DNA from 3 places in the Chryseomicrobium palamuruense genome. Region 2 is predicted to be linked to each of the others. Evidence: riboswitches for the same ligand, from Rfam matches in the RefSeq annotation. Region 2 holds a riboswitch; each other region holds the start of a gene.
The links. Region 2 has a riboswitch for S-adenosylmethionine ahead of mtnW (2,3-diketo-5-methylthiopentyl-1-phosphate enolase). Riboswitches for the same ligand answer to the same signal wherever they lie in the genome.
Positions count from the first base shown of each region.

Region 1: another riboswitch for S-adenosylmethionine. It lies ahead of ACFO0S_RS01530 (O-acetylhomoserine aminocarboxypropyltransferase/cysteine synthase family protein); the one in region 2 lies ahead of mtnW (2,3-diketo-5-methylthiopentyl-1-phosphate enolase).
Region 3: another riboswitch for S-adenosylmethionine. It lies ahead of ACFO0S_RS02540 (aminotransferase class I/II-fold pyridoxal phosphate-dependent enzyme); the one in region 2 lies ahead of mtnW (2,3-diketo-5-methylthiopentyl-1-phosphate enolase).

Region 1 covers NZ_JBHSEF010000009.1:34,028-36,291, reverse strand. Annotated here, with positions in the region: gene ACFO0S_RS01530 (O-acetylhomoserine aminocarboxypropyltransferase/cysteine synthase family protein) at 1-1,121, opposite strand, end outside; SAM riboswitch class I at 1,221-1,333, opposite strand; gene ACFO0S_RS01525 (M3 family oligoendopeptidase) at 1,578-2,264, shown strand, end outside.
Region 2 covers NZ_JBHSEF010000024.1:68,829-71,092, forward strand. Annotated here, with positions in the region: gene mtnK (S-methyl-5-thioribose kinase) at 1-234, opposite strand, end outside; SAM riboswitch class I at 314-468, opposite strand; SAM riboswitch class I at 715-825, shown strand; gene mtnW (2,3-diketo-5-methylthiopentyl-1-phosphate enolase) at 902-2,116, shown strand; gene ACFO0S_RS11825 (2-hydroxy-3-keto-5-methylthiopentenyl-1-phosphate phosphatase) at 2,120-2,264, shown strand, end outside.
Region 3 covers NZ_JBHSEF010000009.1:207,975-210,238, forward strand. Annotated here, with positions in the region: gene ACFO0S_RS02530 (DUF1129 family protein) at 1-631, opposite strand, end outside; gene ACFO0S_RS02535 (PadR family transcriptional regulator) at 634-960, opposite strand; SAM riboswitch class I at 1,161-1,269, shown strand; gene ACFO0S_RS02540 (aminotransferase class I/II-fold pyridoxal phosphate-dependent enzyme) at 1,351-2,264, shown strand, end outside.

The DNA.
Region 1 (2,264 bases), on a different contig from region 2:
AATGATTTCGCATCCCCTACATTCGCCACGTGAGAGAACAGTGGAATCGAGTCAATCAAGAGACGACCTGCTTCTTTGCCTCCTCTGACTCCAAACGTTAAGATCGATCCTGCTCCCTGTGATAAATACTTTTGTGCTAGTTCATGCGACGGGTGGTCTTCAAGTCCTGGGTAGTTGACCCATTCCACATCTTCATGCTGCTTCAGGTATTCGGCAACAGCTTGCGCATTCTCATTATGTTTTGGTACACGTAGGTGTAGCGTCTCGAGTCCTTGTAGAAATGAGAACGCCGCTTCCGGACTAAGGGCTGGACCAAAATCACGAAGAAGCTGGACGCGCAACTTGATAGCAAATGCAACTTGAGCCACATCGATGCCGTAACGAAGGCCATTATAGGTCACGTCTGGTTCTGTGAAACCAGGAAACTTATCACTGTTCCAGTCAAAGTTGCCTCCGTCTACAACCACACCACCAATGGTCGTCCCGTGACCACCAATCCATTTCGTTGCCGAATGAATCACGACGTGGGCGCCATGCTTGATCGGTTGTGTTCCGTACGGTGTTGCGAACGTATTATCTATGAGAAGAGGTACGCCAATTTCATTAGCAACAGACGCTACTGCTTCGATATCGAGGACATGTAGACTTGGGTTTCCAATCGTCTCGGCAAAGAAGGCTTTCGTATTTGGTGTCACTGCTGCACGGAAGTTTTCCGGGTTCGTCACATCGACAAACTTCACTGTAATCCCGTAGCGAGGAAGCGTATGAGCGAATAGATTATACGTTCCGCCGTAAAGATTAGAAGCCGCTACAATTTCGTCTCCTGCCCCCGCAATGTTCAGAATGGAAAAAGCAATCGCCGACATGCCGGAAGATAAGGCAACTGCTGCTGTTCCTTCTTCTAGTTGAGCGACACGCTGCTCAAATACGTCTACTGTCGGATTACCAATGCGCGTATAGATGTTCCCCGCTTCTTTTAAGCCAAATAGGTTTTGGGCATGCTCCGTATTTTGGAACACAAAGGATGTCGTCTTGTGGATCGGCACTGCACGTGAACCGGTCACTGGATCTGGCTGTTGTCCTCCGTGAAGTAAAATCGTTTCTGGGCGTAAATTGGTCATTGTTCTTCCTCCTTTAATGTGTCAGATCAGACATCCAGAGAGGAAGTGACAATGCAAAAGCCCCTCTTCAGTTAAGAAGAGGGGCCTACGCTTGTCCTCCTCTTATCTTCCAGATCACAATTGAATCTGTAGGAATTAGCACCTTTCCAAGCAAATGCTTGTTGGTTGCCGGGCTTCGCAGGGCCTAGTCCCTCCGCCACTCTGGATAAGAGTATAATATACGTCTGTCTGTTGAATCGTAGTATAGGATACCTTTATTTTGTTTGTCAACTCCCAATTTCATACTAACTGCACATCTCAACTACATGAAAGTGTGCCCAATCCAGTCATTTCAACGATTACTACGATTTTTAATTTTCTGTTTTTTCTGCCGAAAACGCTTGCCAAAGCATGGAAAGTAAGAAACAATAGACGTTGAGACCTTCGGTAACTGAAGAAATGAAGGAGGAATACTGTATGACAACGAAATTTGAAGAGTATACATATGAACGTCCAGATATGTCTTCTCTAAAAGAACAAGCAAAAACCGCACTAGAAGCCTTTAAAGGCGCGAAGTCGTTTGATGAACAAAATGAAGCAATTAAGACGTTAAATAAGCTGCGTGCTGATTTCTCAACGATGGCTAACCTTGTATATATTCGTGCATCGATTGATACGAATGATGACTTCTACCAATCGGAGCGCGATTACTTCGATGAGATCTCTCCAGAGATGGAAGAAATCGTGACAGACTACTACAAAGCGTTGATCGAATCACCATTCCGTAGTGATTTAGAAGCACGTTGGGGGCAACAATTGTTTGACCTTGCCGAATTCCAAATCAAATCATTCTCACCTGAAATCATGCCACTTCTCCAAAAAGAAAACAAATTGGCATCGGACTACTCGAAGCTTGTCGCATCTGCACAAGTTGAATTCAACGGAGAAACGCTAACGCTTGCTCAACTCGGTCCTTATGCAGAGTCCACAGATCGTGAGACACGTAAAAAAGCGAAAGAGGCATCATTTGGCTTCTTCGCAGAGCATGCTGACAAATTTGACGAGATTTACGATCAACTGGTAAAAGTACGTACAGAAATCGCTAAAACACTCGGATACAATAACTTCGTTGAGCTTGGCTATATCCGTATGAACCGTATCGAC
Region 2 (2,264 bases):
ACGTTTTAATGTCAGCGGCCAACTTTCGCCCACCACTTTCGCGTAGGGAAGTGCCTGTTTGATGATAACCCCTTTATCGCTTTTCGAGTCACTTACACGAAAGACATAATTCAAATTGCCATCGCCGATTTCCTGGCATTTAAGAATCGCGCCTTCTGGGAAAAGTCTCGCCGCCAATTTGATGGCCGTTTCTTCCGTCAAAGGCTCATATGTTGAAATTGCTGATGTTGTCACAATCATCTTCCTCTCAAATCCAATAATAAAAACGCCTCTTTCCCGAAAGAAAGAGGCGTAGAATTAAGAGGTTCCATGCCTCTTATCTTTCAGAAATCAAATTTCTGATGGAATTAGCACCGTGCCTTGCGGGATGTTCATCCCGGCGCATAAAGCGCCCCTTCTCACGAAGGTATTACGGTCGGTTGCTGGGCGTCATCGGGCCATTGTCCCTCTGCCAGCTCTTGATAAGAGTACTAAAATTGTATGTGGTTGTTGTTCTGTTTTGAATCCTATCACGAGTCAGAATTGACTGTCAATAGGAATTATTTATTTTTTTGATATGAGTTTCGACATATGGAGGACCTTCATTAGCAAGCGACTTGACGTTTGTATTGGGCCCAACTCCTAAAAAATTTCTCATAATTATTTATTGACAGAATTCTTCATACATGGAATAATCAGAATTACTTTATTGTATCGACTAAACCGAATATCCAATTCTTATTTAGAGCAGGTGGAGGGACAAGCCCTACGAAGCCCGGCAACCGGTCCAGTGATGAACACGGTGCTAATTCTTGCAGCCAGAAATGAATGGCTGAGAAATAAGAAGTCGTTAATGCCCTTAACCTCTTCTTATTTGAAGAGGTTTTTTTATGTCTAGATTTTATTAAAGGAGTGTCACATCATGAGCAGACTGACAGCAAGCTACCAGGTATACGGAAAAGCGGGGTCTTTCGAAAAGAAAGCTGAAGGCATTGCGCTAGGACTCACGATCGGATCATGGACTGATTTACCGCTGCTTGAACAGGAACAATTGAAAAAGCATAAAGGTGAAGTGGTGTCAGTGGAGGAATCCCCAGAAGTTCCGCACCCCCTCAAGCCGGATGAAATAAAAGCACACATCACCGTTTCCTATCCAAGTGCGAATTTTTCAGCAGATTTTCCAGCGATCCTGACCACCGTGTTCGGTAAGTTGTCTCTCGACGGTGAAGTAAAATTGCTGGACCTCGACTTTGAAGAAGATCTACTGAAACAGTTTCCGGGACCGCGTTTCGGTATTGATGGTATCCGCGGATTGCTGAATGTCCACGGCCGGCCACTCGTGATGAGCATCTTCAAAGGTGTCATTGGCCGCGACCTCAATTATTTAACAGCACAATTAAGACAGCAAGCACTAGGTGGCGTCGATCTCGTCAAGGACGACGAAATTCTGTTCGACAATCCGTTGACTCCTTTTGAACAACGCATTACCGCGGCAAAAGCAGTATTACAAGAGGTCTATGCTGAAACCGGCCATCGCACACTCTACGCAGTCAACCTGTCGGGCCGCACGTCGCAGCTTCGGGACAAAGCGCGTAGGGCACGTGAACTCGGCGCCGATGCTTTACTATTCAATGTTCATGCGTATGGACTTGATGTGCTACAAGAATTAGCGGAAGACAATGACATTGGGTTGCCTCTCATGGCCCATCCCGCCTTCAGCGGGGCATTCACTTCTTCCCCATTCTACGGTGTCGCAGCTCCGCTGGCTCTTGGCAAGCTGACGCGTTACGCCGGCGCTGACTTTTCGCTCTTCCCCTCTCCCTACGGCAGTGTTGCCATGGAGAAGACAGCGGCTTTGGCACTCGGCGAGCAATTAACGAATGAAAGTCTATTGAAACAGGCGTTTCCAGTACCATCCGCCGGTATCCATCCTGGACTCGTGCCACTTCTCGTCAACGATTTCGGAATCGATAGCATTATCAACGCCGGCGGAGGAGTCCACGGACATCCGGACGGCGCAGCGGGGGGAGGTAAAGCATTCCGTCAGGCTGTTGATGCAGTCCTGAAGAATCAAACTCTTGAAAACGCCAGCGAACAACAACCAGAATTAAAAACAGCATTGGAATTATGGGGGTAAATAATGAAGCAACCAGTCATCTTTTGTGATTTTGACGGTACCATCACGACAAACGATAACATAATCGCAATCATGAAGCATTTCGATCCACCGGGTTGGGAACCCATTAAAGACGACATTCTCGCACAAACCATCTCCATTCGCGAAG
Region 3 (2,264 bases), on a different contig from region 2:
CTCCCACACCAATGGAAGAAGCGGGTGGGAAGGATGTTGCTGGACCAATAGTCGGCAGTAACCAGTTGACGCCTGCAATCAATCCAAATCCCAAAGCGCCTAAAGTACCCGCCACAATAACCTCTTTTAACCGCCCTTTTTTTGTTACTTCTTCAAATGCCGTTTTGTTGATCCAACCAAAAATTAAACGTACTCCACTATAGACAAGCGCAGCAATTAACGCCATTTGAATCAAGGTCGGGATCACGTAAAGACGATCATCGACGGGTGTAAACTGCGCAAGGATGAGCATGACAATTCCACGCCATATAAAATAGTAGCCGGTCAACTGAAACGCAATTCGTCCCCAAAACTTCACCATATCGCGCTTTTCCTCGTCCGGAATTTGTTCGATGATGTCATCCGCATAGGCTTTTGGATTCTCACCAAAAACGACTTTGGCGGATTTTCCGTTTGCCTGTGCCTCAAGCATGTGATCAAGTAAATCCATCAGAATTTCTTCTGTCTTCTGCTCTGACAATGACAATCTCGACCGAATATACATCAGAACTTGCTCATAATATACTTTATTCGGCTCATGAAGCAGTTCGCGTTTTTCGTTGTTCTGTTTGATCAATTCTTTTGTATCCACAGTTACGCCTCCTCTTTCAAAAAATGTTCAAGTGGGACAGAAAGCAGCTTCCATTCATTCCGAATGAGAGTCAATGCTTCTAAACCACTTGGAGTAATGGAATAATATTTCCGGTTGGGTCCTGATTCCGATGGACGCATCTCACTGACGATCCATCCTTGCTTTTGAAGCCGTAAGAGAACAGGATAGATAGTTCCTTCCGGTACATCTGGAAGACCGGCAGATTGAAGCTTCCGGGAAAGTTCATAGCCGTACACCGTCTGCTTCTCGATAACTGCCAGGATGCACCCATCAAGAAATCCCTTCAGTAACTGAGATCGTACAGTCACTTGATTCACCTCGCTAGTTTGTAATGCAAGATAGTTGAATAAAAGAAATACTACTCGGTAATGCAAAGTAGCTATCCTAACTATAAACAGAATAAAAACCAATGTCAACCAACATTCTCAAAAACAGTCGTTGACATCGTTCCCTTCAGTGCGTTAAAGTAATAAAAAGCTTTGATGCACTGAGCAATTTCATACGCAACATCTTATCACGAGAGGTAGAGGGACTGGCCCGTCGACACCTCAGCAACCAGCTGCATGACAGTATGGTGCTAATTCCAGCAGAGCTCGGGTAGCTCTGGAAGATAAGAGGGATAGAGTAACAAGACGCCTTCTTATGATTTTATAAGAGGGCGTTTTTCTATACCCTCTCCCACTCGAGGAGGAAATGATATGACCTATCAACTAGAAACCAAATTGGCTCAAGCCGGAAATCGAAAAGACCCCGCGACGGGTGCGGTCAGCTTGCCGATCCACCTATCGACCGCTTACATCCATCCGGGAATTGGGCAGTCTACAGGATATGATTATTCGCGGACAGCCAACCCGACACGAACCGCTTTGGAAGAAGCACTCGCTACACTAGAAAAAGGCGACCAAGGGTTTGCTTTCAGTTCCGGAATGGCAGCTGTGCATGCCGTCCTTCAATTGTTCCGCACGGGAGATGAATTGATCGTCTCGGAAGATTTATACGGAGGTAGTTATCGCTTGTTCCACCAACTCCAGGACCGGACAGGACTTGTCTTCTGCTACGTCGATACGACCGATGTAGAAAAGGTCAAAGCGGTGATATCCGAGAAGACCGTCGCGGTGTTTCTTGAATCACCAACGAATCCGCTGATGAAAGAGACCGACATTAAGGCGATTTCGGATATTGCAAAAGCTCATGACCTCTATGTGATTGTCGACAATACCTTTTATACGCCAGTCCTTCAGCAGCCACTGACACTTGGAGCCGATATCGTCCTCCACAGTGCCACCAAATATCTCGGGGGACACAATGATGTACTAGCGGGTGCAGTCATCACAAAAGGTGCGGAGCTTGGCGAACAATTCACAGTCATCCAAAACTCGATTGGGGCTGTACCAAGTCCGCTTGACTGTTGGTTGCTCGTGCGAAGCCTAAAGACTCTTGGGTTGCGTATCGAGCGTCAACAACAGAATGCGAGAGAGCTTGCTGCGTTTCTTACTGCGCATCCGGCGATTGATTCCGTATTGTATCCAGGCAAAGGCGGCATGTTGTCTTTTCGGTTGAACGACGCCTCTTGGGTGCCTGTCTTTTTAGAACGTTTAAAACTTATTGCATT